Regions from separate parts of the Synechococcus sp. W4D4 genome, predicted to be linked through region 1. Evidence: predicted binding sites of a transcription regulator. Region 1 holds the regulator's gene; each other region holds the start of a gene.

Region 1 (5,065 bases):
CAAAAAAGAGCAGCTGGCAGATGCCCTCATTGGCATAAATCCGGCAGTCCGCACCGGAGGAGTTGCTGAACTCCAAGGTCAGGTGACCTTCCCAGCTGGCCTCAGCTGGAGTGGTGTTGACGATGATTCCCAGGCGGGCATAGGTGCTCTTGCCCAGGCAGATCACGGTGATGTTGGGTGGTACACGCATCTTTTCGAGCGCCACACCCAACCCATAGGAATGGGCCGGGAGGATGAAGTACGCGCCGTCTTCGTCCTCGTGCAAGGGCACCGGCTCCAAGTTGGCTGGATTGAAGCGCTTGGGGTTCATGATCGTTCCAGGCACGTGCCGGAAGATCAGGAACTCCTGGGGGGACAGGCGCAGGTCGTAGCCATAGGACGAGCAGCCAAAGCTCAGCACCGGCTTTTCGCTGTTCTCAGGGTCGAGATGACGAACCAGCTGCGGCTGAAACGGCTCGAGCATGCCTGCAGCGGCCTGCTCATTGATCCAACGGTCGTTTTTGAGCATTAGAAACCTCGGCGCAGCTGGGTGACCTGATCAGCCATGGCCAACAAAGCCGTGGGCATGGACGGCCCAGTCAGGATCACATCCAGGTGAGAGGGCCGCTGCTCCAGAGCAGAGACCACTTCCACCTCAGCCAGATAGCCCAACTCCACCGCCAGACCGAGCTCATCCAGCACCAGCTGATCGAGCTGACCACCCAGGAGCTGCTCCCGGGTGTACTCCCAGATCTCCCTCACGGCCTCCACATCCGCCTGGGACGCAGGCGTGGGCTCCGCCAAACAACCCGACACCGCTGGCCTGAGCCACTGCAGACGGCCACAGAGCCAGACGCTGCGCTCGAGGCCTTGATCGACGCCACCTTTAAGAAACTGGCTGACCAGGACACGACTGCCCAGTCCTGCACTGCGCAAGGCCTGACTGAACACCCCGCTGAAGCTGCCGCGGAACGGCGCTGTATGCACCTGAAGTTGCCCCTCCTGCTGGGCCGCCAGACGAACGCTGCGGGAAGGAGCAGACGCTGGAATCGAGGCCAGCGGGCGCAGGTGTCCAGCACGGGGCGTAGCGCTGGGAGTGGCTGCAAGGCTGGCCGTCATCGATTGCATGGCTGCCGCTTGGGATCCTGAATGTAGCGGCGTTAGGCCGTCCGGCAAGCAACAAGCACTACCTGTAGTGCAAACACCCGTACCATCGAGACACTGAGCCAGCCCGCAATGAGCAGCACCCAACCCCGGCGGGACGGCCGCGGCGCCATGGATCTGCGCAGCACTCGCTTCGACTGGGATCCGATGGGGTTTGCCCTGAGCTCAGTCACGGTTCACACGGGGCGAACCGCCGTGATCTGCAGCGTTTGCCTCGAAGAAGGCGTCCCGAAATGGCGAAAAGGTTCAGGCAAAGGCTGGCTGAGTGCCGACTACAGACTGCTGCCGGCCAGCACCCCCAGCCGCCAGCCAAGGGAGCTGATTAAGCTGAGCGGCCGCACCCAGGAAATTCAACGCCTGATTGGCCGCAGCCTCAGGGCCTGCCTCGATCTCGAGGCTCTGGGCGAGAGGACGCTGCAGATCGATTGCGACGTTCTGCAGGCCGACGCCGGGACCCGCACGGCCTCCATTACTGGGGCCTGGGCCGCCTTGGCCCTGGGACTGCGCCGGCTCGAGCAGCGGGGGGTGCTGGAGCGATCTCCCTTAATCGGTCAGGTGGCAGCAGTCTCGGTTGGCCTGGTCGATGGGGAAGCGCTACTGGATCTGGACTACAGCGAAGACAGCCGAGCCGAGGTGGATTTGAACGTGGTGATGAATCAAGAGCAGCATTTGCTCGAAATTCAGGGCACCGCAGAGGGCGCACCCTTCAGTCGCCAACAGCTTTCTACCCTGGTTGACCTGGCCGAAGCTGGAATCCAGCGCCTTCTGAGCGCTCAGAGCCAGGCCTTGGCAGAAGCCCCGAATTAGTTTCAATGGCTACATGGCTGCCCTGGACTGATCCGTAGGTTCATAAACACATCAGTCGCGCTGACATGGTTGTGGCCACGCAAGGATTCAGCCGCTACTCCCCTAGCCCCACTACCGGTACGTCCGTGATCGCACCGATCGCGGGCAGTCCGCTACCGCCTAATGCAACGCTCCTGGATGTGATCCGGGGCCTCAGCGGCAGCACGACGGAAATCGTCGAGCGCGGCAAAACGATCTTTTTCCCTGGGGATCCAGCCGAGAAGGTCTACCTCCTCAAACGCGGAGCAATCCGCCTCTCCCGCGTCTATGAATCGGGCGAGGAGATCACGGTGGCGCTCCTGAGGGAAAACAGCCTGTTCGGGGTGCTCTCCCTGCTGACTGGTCAGCGCTCGGACCGCTTCTATCACTCCATTGCTTTCACCCGCGTCGAGCTCGTGACAGCCCCCGCCACCTCGGTGCGGAAGGCCATTGAGCAAGACCCCGCGGTGGGCCTGCTGCTGCTGCAGGGCCTGTCCTCTCGGATCCTGCAAACCGAGACCATGATCGAAACCCTCACCCACCGCGACATGTCCTCGCGACTGGTGAGTTTCCTGCTGGTGCTCTGCCGCGACTTTGGGGTTCCCAGCAGCGAAGGCATCACGATCGACCTGCGTCTCTCCCACCAGGCCATCGCCGAAGCGATTGGATCCACCCGGGTCACCATCACACGCCTGCTGGGTGACTTACGCAACGACGGTCTGGTGCAAATCGACCGCAAGAAAATCACCGTTTTCGATCCCTTGGCCCTCGCCAAACGCTTCAGCTAAACGGCTGAACTGGTGGCTGATCCCAGCTGATTTCCCACCGCCTGCAACCGATACTGACCGTCGTCGCCCAACGTCGTGTCCGGCTGGATCCTCATCCTGGCGCTGCTCATCCTCGGGGGAGTGCTCTCCACCCTGGGAGATCGCTTGGGATCCAAGGTCGGCAAGGCGCGTCTGAGCTTGTTTCGGCTCCGGCCCAAGAAGACGGCCGTGGTCATCACGGTCCTGACGGGCAGCTTGATCAGCGCGATCTCGCTCGGTCTGATGCTGCTCGTCAGTGATCGCCTGCGCACGGGGCTGTTCGAACTCGATCAGATCGAGCAGCGCTTGCGGGACAGCCGCAACGACTTGGCACAGAGCCGCACAGCCCTTCGCAGTGCAGAGAAGGAACGCAGCGAGGCCCAAAGCCAACTCAAGGTGGTGGCCCAGCAGGCCAGCCGACTCCAACGGGAACTGGCCCCGCTGATGGAGCAACGCCGGCAACTGGAAGCCGAGCGCGATCGCCTCAGCCGCGACATCGCGGCCAAGGATGCAGACCTACAACGCAACCGCTCTGAGCTCGCCAAGCTGAACAGCAAGATCAAGAGCAGCAGCCAAGAACTGGAGCGCCTCGAGCGCAATCTGATTGCCCTACGGCAAGGCGATGTGGTGATCAGCAGCGGCCAACTCCTCGAGGTCGCCAAGGTGCGAATCGAGAAACCCAGCCAGGCCAGGGAGGTGATTCACGCGCTGCTGCAACGCACGAATCTGAACGTCTACCAACGGGTGCTACCCGGGGAGACACCCAACCGCCAAATCCTCCTGGTCCCGCGCAGCGACATCAGCAAATTGGAGACGACCCTCAGCAAGAGAGGTGAGTGGGTGGTCAGTCTGATCTCGGCCGCCAACGTGCTCAAGGGCGAGCGTCAGGTGGTGGCTTTCCCAGATGTCAGGCCCAATAAGCGGGTCGTTCGCAGCGGTGAGCAACTGGCCACCACCGTCCTGGAGATCGATGAACGATCACCAGATCAGGTGCGCAGCCGCCTCAACCTGCTCCTAGCCGCGGCCTTCACCCGCGCCCAACGCCAAGGGGCTCTAGCCAATGGCCTCCAATTCGACCCGGCGCGCCTCAGCCAACTGGCCGACGCCCTGGTGAACCGTCCCCAGGGAAAGACGGCGAAACTCGAGGCCGTCTCGAGAGCCAACAGCGATCTGGCCGACCCCATTGCCGTGGACATCCGCTGGCAAAGCCCATGAGCACTTGGCTCGGCCTGGACCCAGGCCTCAGCAAATGTGGATTGGCCTTGTGTGACCAGGTCGCCGGGATGGTCACCGTCGCCGCCGTGCTCTCTCCTGAGGACTGCCTGGCTCAAATTCAGATCTGGCAGGTTGACCCTGGCCTCGAAGCGGTGGTGCTCGGCAATGGAACGGGCAGCAAACACTGGCAACAAGAGCTCATCGCCCTCGGCCTCAGCGTCCACGTGACCCCTGAAGCTGGAACCACCCTGGCCGCACGCTCGCGCTACTGGCAGCTGGAACCGCCTCAAGGCTGGCGGCGATTACTGCCGGAGGGCCTCAGGCTGCCCCCACGGGACTACGACGATGTGGTCGCGCAGCTGCTGCTGGAACGCCATTGGGGCACTGAACTCAGACGTTCTCCTGGCTTGCCCCTGCTGCGCCTCAAAACTTCGCGCGAACGTTGAAGGCGTAGTCCCCACCAGCCTCCAGCTGGTAGTCGGTTTTCAGCAGGAAGCGCAGCAACGCGTCCTGAATCAAAGCCCGGCCCAGGGAGGGCTCCACCTGCAGCTCGCCGCGATCAAAGAACCAGGCGAAGGTCCACTGAAATCCACCAGCACTAACCTCACCCTCGAGCACCCGCTGGCTAAAGCTTTGGCGCAGCACCCGCAATTGCGCCGTCGTGGTGGGGAGGCGACTCACGCGGACTCAGGCAGTGGGTTGCTCGACCAGCTTGGCTGCAGAGGGAGCAACAAAACCGTTGAGCCTGTTACCAGCCCGCTCAAACCCCAGGCGTTGGATCAGATCGAGGCCAGACAAGACCTCATCAATGACTTCCCCAAGAACCGGCTGTTCGGCGACTGCAAAGCGGCCGAGCACGTGGCCAACGGTGCGCTGTTTGCGCTCAACCGGGTTCAGTGCAGGGGCACCAATCCCAATCCGAAGGCGAGGAAACTCTTGACTCCCGAGATGGGAAATGGTGCTGCGCAAGCCGTTGTGTCCCCCAGCACCACCCGAGAGCCTCAAGCGCAATCGACCAAGGGGAAGATCCATGTCATCCACAAGGATCAGCATCTGAGCCGGTTCAAACCCAAACC
Region 2 (5,065 bases), 660 kb from region 1:
TGCAGTCTCTTGAGGCCAACCTGCAGCAACAGCGACTGGCCCTGCTGGAGTCCACAACCCTGGCCAGCCTCCTGGCACAACGGGATGCTCTGCTGCAGGCTCAAGCGATGTACTTCATCTGAGGGCACTCATCTCCCTTGAGGCAGAGCGGGGCGCGCGGGGAACCCGCTCTATCCAGGGGGAGAGGGTCATCAGCAGCAGCGGGACCACCACCATGCCCAACAGCATCACCACGCCCCAGAAGTGACGCACCACCAAGGTGACGATTGGCACCTGGGCCGATTGGGGCAGCACTTGCTGGCACTCCACGCAAACCAAGCGGGCAGGACGCTGCTGGGTTTTGCTGATCAAGCGAGCACCGCAACGAGGGCAGGGCAAGTCCAGAAACCCCTGGGGCGCCCCATGCTGACAGGCGATCCCTGAGGCCAATAAAAAAGGCCCGCCGAAGCGGGCCGATGGAGAAACGATCAGATCATCACTTCGCGGAAGCGAAGTCGGGGTAAGCCTCCATGCCGTGCTCACCGATGTCGAGACCTTCGATCTCTTCTTGCTCGGTCACGCGGATGCCGCCGAAGAGGCCGCCGATGACAGACCAAGCAATCCAGCAGGTCACGATGGTCCAGATGGCGTAGGCCGCGCAGCCCAGGGCCTGGATGCCCAGCTGGCTGATACCACCGCCATTGAGCAGGCCGATGCCAGCGGAGCCGACATCCATGCCATCAACGCCCCAGAGACCGATTACCAAGGTGCCCCAGACGCCGCACACACCGTGCACGGAGAAGGCGCCAACGGGATCATCAATGCCAGCAGCGTCGAGCGCAGAAACCGCGAAGACAACAATGATGCCGCCCACGGCCCCGGCGACCCAGGAACCCACCAAGGTCATGTTGCCGCAACCGGCAGTGATGCTCACCAGACCGGCCAGGATGCCGTTGATGATCATGGTCAGGTCAGGCTTGCCCGAGGTCAGGGTGGAGACCACGGTGGCTGCGATCGCGCCACCGGCAGCAGCCAGGGTGGTGGTGACAGCCACGTAGGGCACGTACTGGTCCATCGCCAGCTCAGAGCCGGGGTTGAAGCCGTACCAGCCGATCCAGAGGATCAGAGCGCCGAGGGTTGCGATCGACATGTTGTGGCCAGGGATGGCCTGGGGCTTGCCGCCCACGAACTTGCCAATGCGGGGGCCCAGCAGCATGGCGCCCACCAGGCCGGCCCAAGCGCCCACGGAGTGGACGATGGAGGAGCCAGCGAAATCAATGAAGCCCAGCTCGCTCAGCCAGCCGCCGTTCCACTGCCAGGAACCGGAGATCGGGTAGATGACAGCGGTCAGAACGAGCGCGAAGATCACGAACTCGCCGAACTTGACGCGCTCAGCCACGAGACCGGAGACGATCGTGGCGGCGGTGCCTGCGAAGGCAGCCTGGAACAGGAAGTCGACGGTGGGAACCAAGGCTCCCTCGGTCACCATCTCAGCGGTGACGGTGGGATCAAAGAACAGGCCGTTGAAATACAGCCAGCCATCCACCACGGATCCGCCGTACATCAGCGAATAACCAATGAACCAGTAGGCGGTCACCGCGAGGGCGAACACAAACAGGTTCTTGGCGAGGATGTTGACGGCGTTCTTCTGGCGACACATCCCGGCTTCGACCATGGCGAAACCGGCGTTCATGAAGATCACCAGGATCGTGGCCACCAGGAGCCACATGTTGTTGGCCAGGAACGCTGCGTTGAGCTCGGGGAGCTCAGCGGCGCGGGCCGAAAGGTTGAACACGCCCAGGCCGAAAAGTGCCAGGGGCACACAAGCCAACCAGGTCAGCGAACGGCCGGAGGACAGTCCTCGCACCTTGCGGAGCAGAAGCTGAGGAGCCTCCAGCAAGCTCGCTTCCTGCAGGCTCTTCGACCGAGGCCGAGAGACAGGAGAAGCAACAGTCATCAAAAAGCAGTCGCTGGGTGGATGACGGATTACCGCCATTAGATGCCAATGTTCCGCATCACAGACCACCGTCAAGGTTGCATTCGCTACCAATTCGCAAGTCCATCTGGAATTGCACTCAGGCCGCAGAAGGAAAGTGAAGAAAAAACGTTCAGTGGACCACAGTAACTATTACAAAAAAGACAAAAAAGGGGCTTTTGTTCACTCTGAACATTCTTCATCCGCTAGAAATGCTGCAGAAGGACAAAACGTTGAGTGAGCCCCCTTTGGGCCTGGCTCCACCGGAAGTAGCCCACCGCGAGGCGAAGCAACGCTCCTTCCCACGAAGCGGACAACCAGCCAACCCTTCGAGGCCCGATGACCACCATGAGCAAACTCCAGTACCGCGGCGTCACTTACGACAACGCCACCCACGAACAGCCCACCAGCGCTCGCGTTGAGCACGCCTACCGCGGCCAACACTTCGATGCGCCCCTCCGTCACGAAGCGGCTTCAGTCGACACCACTGTCGATCTGCAGTACCGCGGGCACCACTACCACCACCGCCAAGCCGAGGCCGCTGCCCAGGTGAACCAAGGCTGATCACGTCAGAAAACCAAGCCTTCTGGTTTTGGTTCGCATTGATACAACAGCATCCACAACCTCCCCCTCCAATGGGGGGAGGTTTTTTGTGGGCCATGGACATCACCTTGACGTCCGTAGGAGAGAGCTACAACCTCAAGCACCGCAGCGTGATGGGGATGCTCTGGCTCCAGACCCACTTTGCTGATGAGACCTGGGATCTGATTTGCTCAGGGAAAGTAATTCTCAACCGCCAGAGCAGCGAAAGCCTCTACAAAGACGCCACCGCTGCAGGCGTGAGTGTGTCCATGCTTCCCAGTGTCGTTCTGCAATGACCCGCGATTGACTACCCCGCAGCCTTGCGCTGCTGCATCCATCGCAGGGATGTCCAGGTGAGGAAGACCAGCACCAGGGGCAAAACCGCCACCAGCACGAAGAGTCGAAATTCATCGATCCCCGGAGCAGCCGTACTGCTCAGGATCTGTTCAATCAAATAGAGGCCATAGGCCCCCAGCAAGAGCCAACCCTCCAGGCGATTAATCACACCGCCGCTCCAGAAAATCGGCAAGCAAGCCAGGGTCGTTAGCACCATCACTGGGAAGTCACGGCGCAGTAATTCAGGGCTCACCAAGAGACCGTCCTGGCCGGAGAGCAAGGCACACAAACCCAGAATCAACAGCTGGTTGAGCAGGTTGCTGCCCACCACGTTGCCGATGGCGAGATCCGCCTTGCCCCGATAGGCCGCCACCAGGGACGTCACCAACTCAGGCATGGAGGTGCCGGCCGAAACGATTGTCAAACCGATGACTGCCTCGCTGACCCCAAGGGTTTGGGCTGCGGCAATGGCGCCTTTGATCAGGACCTGGGAGCCCACCACCAGCAGGACCAGACCCAAGGCCAACTTGAAGAGGGCCACAGGGGTGGTCGACGCCCCCTCGGCGTCAATGTCATCAAGACCGTCCTCGTGGTCTTCCCTCGCCGAGCGGACTTCCCAGACCAACGTGATCACCAGGGCGGTCAACAGGGCCAAGCCCGCCACCCAGGTGAAGCTTCCTGATGAGGCCATGGCCCAAGTGGCCATCGAAACCGCAAGCAGCAAGGGAACATCGCGGCGCACCAAGCGACTGCGGACCCGCAGGGATGTAATCGCCGCGCTGGCACCCAAAACCACCATCACGTTGAAGATGTTGGAGCCGAGAACATTGCTCACCGCGATGGAGTCGCCGCCGGAGCTGCCCTGCAGCGTCGAGAGCAAGCTCACAAACAGCTCGGGAGCGCTGGTGCCAAAGGCAACGACCGTCAGGCCAATGACGATCTGAGGAATGCCAAGCAGCAGCGAGAGAGCCACGGCCCCGGCCACGAATAGTTCACCCCCTCCAAACAGGAGCAAGATGCCGGCGACGATCTCCAGAAGGGTGAGGGCGTCAGGCATGGCCAGCAGCGGACTGGCCCAATTGTGCACAGAACAGCAGAAATGTCTTCAGCCCGTTAACCCTGCGCTGCAGGAACCGCAGGAGGGGTAGGAGCAGAAGGCTCTGCGGGAGAAGGGGCCTGCTCATCCTTCTCAGGGCTCAGTTCCTGGGGCTCTTCCACTGGTGTGGGCTCTGGATTGGGTTCGGTTTCAGGACCGATCACATCGATCGACACCCGTTGAACCAACAGGCGGTAGCGGAACTTTTGGGTCTTGTTGATGAAGTCCTGAACGGCCGCAACCTGTTTTGGGGTGGGCAGGTTGGGGCGACTCACCCGCACAGCAGCCTTAATTAATGGAGGGTTCTGACTCCAATCGATCTTGACGTCGGTGAGTTCCGAGTCCCGCCCCAAGGTGATGGTGTTTTGACGCAGGCTCTCGGTGATGGCCCGCTCCACCTCCTGGAGGGCCTGCCGCTGCTGCGCTTGACCCAGCAGTGTCACAAAGCCTCCGGTCAGCGGAATCAGCAGCAGCCCAGTCAGGAGCAGGCTCACCAGACCCATCTGACTGCGGAAGAGCTGCTGGCGCAGGCTCGCCTGGGTGGCCACCAAGGTCAGCAATCCCCCCGAAAGAATGCCCAGCAGGTTGGCGGCAAACAGCAGGGCTGCTCCCCTGGCTGGTTCCCACTGCTGAAGCGACAGCAACAGACCCAGTACGCAGACCGGAGGCACCAAGGCCACCGCAATCGCTGTGCCTGCAACGGATGACACCGCCTCCGGCTTGAGGCGGCCGTAAGTCGCCACGGACCCCGCCACCAAAGCAATGCCCAAATCCAGCAGGTTCGGCGTGGTGCGCCCCAGCACCTCATCGCCCAGGACCGGCAGGTTGGCCACCCAACCCAGGGCCGCTGAGGTCAGCACCGTGATGCCGACGCCCACGGCCAGGGTCAGCAACGCACGGCCCACCAGGGCCAGTCGCCCCTCCAGGATCGCGAAGGAGGCGCTGCGCAGGGGCAGGATCCAGGGGGCGATCAACATCGCTCCAATCACCACCGCAGCGCTGTCAGCCAACAGCCCCAAGGTGGCAATCAAGCTCGCCGCAACCGTGAGCACGACATAGGACTGATCCAGGCGGGCTTCCCGCTCAAAGCTGGCCTC
Region 3 (5,065 bases), 400 kb from region 1:
GTTCAGTTTGATGATCGTGGCGGCCACGACCTGCCAGCCCTTGCCTCCATCGGCAGCGGCCAGGGGTTCAACGGTGCCAGCGCTGGTGAGGCTGACCCACATGATCAGCGCCACCACCAAGGTGCCGATGAAGTTGCCGATCCAGACCCAGGTCCAGTTGCGGAAGGTGGAGCCCCAGCTCGCCTTGCCCGCCCAAACGCTCATGGGCAGCAGGGCGAAGTTGCCAGTGACGAGCTCCATGCCGAAGAGCACGATGCTGGCGAAACCGAAGGGGAAGAGCAGTGAGCCCAGGAACGGCATCTTGCTCTGGGCGGCCACAGTCAGAGCAAGAATGACGGCGAGGCCAAGGATGGCGCCGGAATAGAAACCGCGGATCAGCAGGTTCTTGACGCTGACCGTGGCCTTTTTGCCGCCGGCGGCAATCATGCCGTCGACGAGCTCGTTGGGTAAGACGTAGTCCATTTGTGAGGCTGTAGCGCTCATGTGCCGCTATAGAGAAGGTGGATGGGTGGTGGACTTAACCGCTGATGCGGTTCATCAAGCGAGAAACGATGTCTTGACTGCCGTTGGGCCGATTGACCGGAGCTTTGTCGTTGCCACTACTGCTGATCCAATTGACAAAGCGAGAAAAAAGATCGCGTTTGTTTGGGGTTGTTGTTGAAGTCATGTTGAGGATCAAGATGTCATCCAATTGAGGACAGGCTTCAGAAGAAAGGAGCACCTGATCTCAAAAACTGCGACTAATTTGTATTGACGACTGCGGTGTTCTAAGTCCGAGGCTTGGCGCCAAACTGTTCAATTAGAACTTCTTTAAGGACCGCTTGGATTTGACTTGCCGGTATTCCTTTGCGGTGCATTTCACCGACCTGTGGATTGGCACCTTGTGAACCGCCAATGGTGAGGTTGTAGCCCTCGCCCATGCCGCCGTCGGGTTGTTTGGTTTTGGTCCCGGTGAGGCCGATGGCTCCCATGTAGGCCTGGCCGCAGGTGTTCGGGCAGCCTGTCCAGTGGATCTTCAGCTCCTCCGGCAGAACCAATTCGCGATCGAGGGCCTCAGCGGCTGCGAGGGCCTGATCTTTGGTGTTGGTGAGGGCAAAGCTGCAGTAGGTGTTGCCTGTGCAGCTCACGGTTCCAGCGGCGATGTGGCTGGGGTGGAGGCTGAAGCGCTGCAGCAGCGGCTCGGCCTCAAAGGCCTGGATCTGGGTGCTGGCGATTCCAGTGAAGATGACGTTCTGATCTTCCGTGAGCCGGACTGAACCATCGCCATGGCGCTCGGCAAGTGCGGCGATGTCCTGGAAGTCTTCGGCGCGCAGGCGGCCGACGGGGATATGGACGCCGGCGTAGTGCAGGTCCTCTTGTTTCTGAGGGTGGATGCCGTAGTGGGAGCGGGGTTCGGCATCAAAGACTGAGCCCGGATCGGGGGTGAGGGGTCCGAAGCGCTCTTCAACCATGGCCCGGAATGTCTCCAGCCCCACCTCGTCGAGGTACAGCCGGAAGCGGCCCTTGGGGCGCTTGTCCCGTTCACCGTTGTCGCGCCAGATCTTGATGACGGCCTCGGTGATCGCGCAGATCTGATCCGGCTTGACCCAGGCATTCAAGGGGATGGCATAGGCATTCATCTGGGAGGAGAGGATGCCGCCAATCCAGACGCCGAAGCCCATCTCACCGTTGTTCTCAACGGGGTGGAAGGCGATGTCGTTGTGGAGCAGGAAGTTGTCGCGGGCGCCGGCGACAGCCGTGTTCCACTTCCGCGGCAGGTTGGAGAACTCGGGGTTGCCCTGGTGGTTGCTGGTGAGGAAGTTCTCAAGCTCCTGGGTGTAAGGCCGGGTGTCGAGAATTTCCAGGGGGTCGATGCCGGCAATCGGATTTCCGGTGACGTTCCGAGGGTTGTCGAAGGCCGACTGAATCGTGGTCAGGCCGACCGCTTTGAGTTGGTCCAGGATCTCGGGCAGGTCCTCCAGGAGGATGCCGCGCATCTGAATGTTCTGGCGCGTCGTGATGTCGGCGCTTCCGTTGCTGCCGTAGCGGGCAACGACATTGCCCACGACCCGCAGCTGCTCTGCGGAGATCACCCCATTGGGGACCCGCAGTCGCATCATGAAGAGCCCCGGTGTCTTGGGCCTCCAGAACATGCCGTACCACTTCAGGCGCAACTGAAGGTCGGTCTCGTCAACGTTTTCCCAACCCAGTTGGGCGAATTTTTCAATCTCACTACCAACAAGCAGGCCATCTTTGGCTGCCTTGTTCTGCTCAATCTTGTTGAGCTTTTTGCCTTCGAGCCAGCTGGGCAGTGTGTTGGACAGTGTTGGCGTTGCCACCATGGGAAAAAGGTTCAGATGAAGTCAGCAACTGAGCCGTTTCCAAAGAAATGAACGACTAGTGAGCTGAATAAAATCACTCTCCCTGTGCCCTGCTGTGTCGCCGTTGCTACGGATCGACGTTGTTCCTGGCCAGTGAGAAAAAGGGTGTCAACGGCTACCTAATGGGGCCCCGTCTTCCGGGTTGATGGTGTCGCTTTTTCGCCCCTGGCTGCTCAGTATTGGCGTCCGATTTCGCCCAGCATTCGCGTCGCACCCGTGCGAATCATTTGCCAGACCTTGCCCATGGCAGCGAGGTCAGCGTCCAGCTCACGCCTCCAGTGCGGGACGGGCTGCATCTGCCGGTAGCGGGGACGTTCGTAGGCAGGCCGTCGGCGGGAGCTGGGCAGGGGGCGAGTGGATGGCATCGTGAACCTATGGATCCGGTGGCAGCGACTCCATCAGCAGGGCCGGGGTGCTGGCGGTGGCCGTTGCTACCGAAGCCCCCTGGTGTAGAGCGCGCCCCCCTGCTCTTGGTGGTTCATGGCCACGCTGGTGGTCAGATCCCTCAGGTTCTGCTGGATCTCGTCGGAGATTTGGCCCGGGGTCGCCAAGCTCCCGTTTGGATGCAGGCCCTGACCGCGGAGCCCCTGGAGCTGCCCCCAGGTCTGCCGCTGGTCTTGGTTCCTCTTCTGCTGACTCCGGGCAGTCACGTACGCTCGGACGTCCCGGCCATTCGTCAGCGCTTGCGGGACCAAGGGCATCGTGTCCAAGCACTCCCTTTCCTGGGTGCGTGGGGGCCCTGGTTGGAGCACCTGCGCAGCTTGGCGGCACCCGCGGTCCTGCATCATCCGCTGCGGCAAGGGGTGGCGGACCGTTATCTCTTGGCCTTGAGCCAGTACCTGGGGGTGCCCTGCTTAAGTGCAGATCGCAGTGGTGAAGGCGATGCGGCGGCATTGCCCCTGGCCCTCGCTCCCAATCGGATGACGGCCCATCTGCGCACCGAAGACTCCGCCTGTCTGGCGTTGCTGGAGCGCTCCGCCACCCGTCAGTTTTTGCTCAACCTCCTCCTTGACCTGCCATGACCGCTGACATTGCCGGCAAGGTGTATTTGGTGGGCGCGGGTCCTGGTGATCCCGACCTATTGACGGTCAAGGCCCATCGCTTGCTGAGCCAGTGCGATGCGCTCGTCTACGACTCCTTGGTGCCTCGCGAGGTGCTGGCCTTGGTGCCGGAGGGCGCTGAGCAGCACTTTGTGGGTAAGCGCCGGGGGCATCACTCCGTGCCCCAGCCCAGCACCAACGCGGTGCTCGTTGAGATGGCCAAGCGCCATCGCTGTGTCGTGCGCTTAAAGGGTGGCGATCCCTTTCTGTTTGGTCGCGGTGGTGAGGAAGCGGCCCATCTGGAGCGCCATGGTGTGGCGGTGGAGGTCGTGCCCGGAGTGACCGCTGGCATTGCCGCACCGGCCTACGTGGGGATTCCCGTGACCCATCGCCGGGCGGGTAGTTCCGTCACCTTCGTGACGGGGCATGAGGAAATCGACAAGCGACGACCCGGTGTCGATTGGCGCGGTTTGGCCCGCAGCAGTGACGGTCTGGTGATCTACATGGGACTGCACAACCTGCCCCATATCTGTGAAGAGTTGATCGCTGGTGGCTTGGAGGCGTCCACCCCTGCGGCGGCGGTGCAGCAAGGCACGGTTCGCGGTCAGAAGGCGGTGGTTTCCACCTTGGGCGGTCTAGCCGCAGCCGTTCAGGAGGCTGAGTTGGCCTCACCTTCGATCGTCGTGATTGGCGATGTAGTGAATCAACGGGTCGAGAGCTGTGCCCCCGAGCCGGCGATGGTGGAGATGCCGATTCCCCTCAAACAGGGTTGAGTGCGATCTGCGGGCGCCGGGGTCGTCTCAGGTGCAGCCGCTGCAGGGACCAGCCCCGCTCAGGACTCATTTGCTGGGCGCTCAGCCAGCTGTCGTCGCGATCTTTAAGCGCTGCTCGATCGCTGACCTCTTCTCCGCCATAGAGCAGATGGATGATCCGATCGGGATCAATGTCCAGTTCAGCCACCTCATCCCAGAGGGATTGGCTGGCGTGGGCATCCGCCCGTCCGATTTGTGCATCCGCCAACTGCTGGGACAGAAGGATCACCAGGGCTTGTTCTTTGCGAGCGGTAAAGCTGTCACTGCTCACCATGGCCCGGCCCGGGCGGTTGGTGCAGCTGCTGGAGGGGGCTGTCATTGCAACCTTCCAATGATGGGACTAACGCTACTCAGATCCGCGCGAATTGGCTTAAGCCTCAGCGCGCCAATTCGGTAGTCCGAGCGCATCCCGCTGGCTGAAGCGTTCGCAGACGGCATAGGCCGCGGGCAGGTTGGCCACGCGCTCCCAGCTTCCGTCGCTGTCGTTGTGGTTCACGACGTAGCCACCGCCCCCATCACGGGCGATGCGGCAGCCGTCACCGGTGAGTCCGACGAGATGCAGATGGTTGCCCATGAATCCGACTGCTGATTGATTGATTTCTAAGGCCTGCGAATGGGCTCGGACTCTGTGTTCGTTTCCCCACGCAATCAAACTTGAGCCTTCAGAACACAATTGGAAGGGCCCTTCATTTTTTCTTCGGGATCGACCCTGATTGTGGCTGAATTCTTGGTTTTTGTAGGTCCATATGCTTAGGGCGGAGCACGCTGCGATGGATCGCCACTGATCCCCGATTGCGTTAAGTGTCAGGAACTCGTCATCCCTCGGGTTGTTTCTGGCTGAGGTATTGCCTCT

Evidence for each region. Region 1 encodes NtcA, which controls nitrogen genes in cyanobacteria. Its sites were predicted from a motif close to GTANCNNNNGNTAC; they were not measured.
Region 2: the regulator NtcA is predicted to act here: its motif matches at 2,013-2,026, upstream of ACLM42_RS06450 (ammonium transporter).
Region 3: the regulator NtcA is predicted to act here: its motif matches at 2,466-2,479, upstream of ACLM42_RS12370 (ferredoxin--nitrite reductase).

The regions. Positions count from the first base shown of each region.
Region 1 is NZ_CP180404.1:1,855,404-1,860,468, forward strand. Features, by position in the region: gene dcd (dCTP deaminase) at 1-508, opposite strand, end outside; gene ACLM42_RS10430 (cob(I)yrinic acid a,c-diamide adenosyltransferase) at 508-1,098, opposite strand; gene rph (ribonuclease PH) at 1,216-1,950, shown strand; gene ntcA (global nitrogen regulator NtcA) at 2,016-2,756, shown strand; gene ACLM42_RS10445 (DUF3084 domain-containing protein) at 2,832-3,989, shown strand; gene ACLM42_RS10450 (resolvase) at 3,986-4,435, shown strand; gene ACLM42_RS10455 (DUF3146 family protein) at 4,413-4,670, opposite strand; gene pth (aminoacyl-tRNA hydrolase) at 4,677-5,065, opposite strand, start outside.
Region 2 is NZ_CP180404.1:1,198,232-1,203,296, forward strand. Features, by position in the region: gene ACLM42_RS06440 (RrF2 family transcriptional regulator) at 1-122, shown strand, start outside; gene ACLM42_RS06445 (hypothetical protein) at 115-378, opposite strand; gene ACLM42_RS06450 (ammonium transporter) at 476-1,936, opposite strand; gene ACLM42_RS06455 (DUF4278 domain-containing protein) at 2,294-2,518, shown strand; gene ACLM42_RS06460 (hypothetical protein) at 2,614-2,832, shown strand; gene ACLM42_RS06465 (calcium/sodium antiporter) at 2,844-3,929, opposite strand; gene ACLM42_RS06470 (DUF389 domain-containing protein) at 3,986-5,065, opposite strand, start outside.
Region 3 is NZ_CP180404.1:2,258,345-2,263,409, forward strand. Features, by position in the region: gene ACLM42_RS12365 (formate/nitrite transporter family protein) at 1-462, opposite strand, end outside; gene ACLM42_RS12370 (ferredoxin--nitrite reductase) at 768-2,321, opposite strand; gene ACLM42_RS12375 (hypothetical protein) at 2,534-2,725, opposite strand; gene ACLM42_RS12380 (hypothetical protein) at 2,789-3,382, shown strand; gene cobA (uroporphyrinogen-III C-methyltransferase) at 3,379-4,173, shown strand; gene ACLM42_RS12390 (hypothetical protein) at 4,160-4,531, opposite strand; gene ACLM42_RS12395 (hypothetical protein) at 4,583-4,786, opposite strand.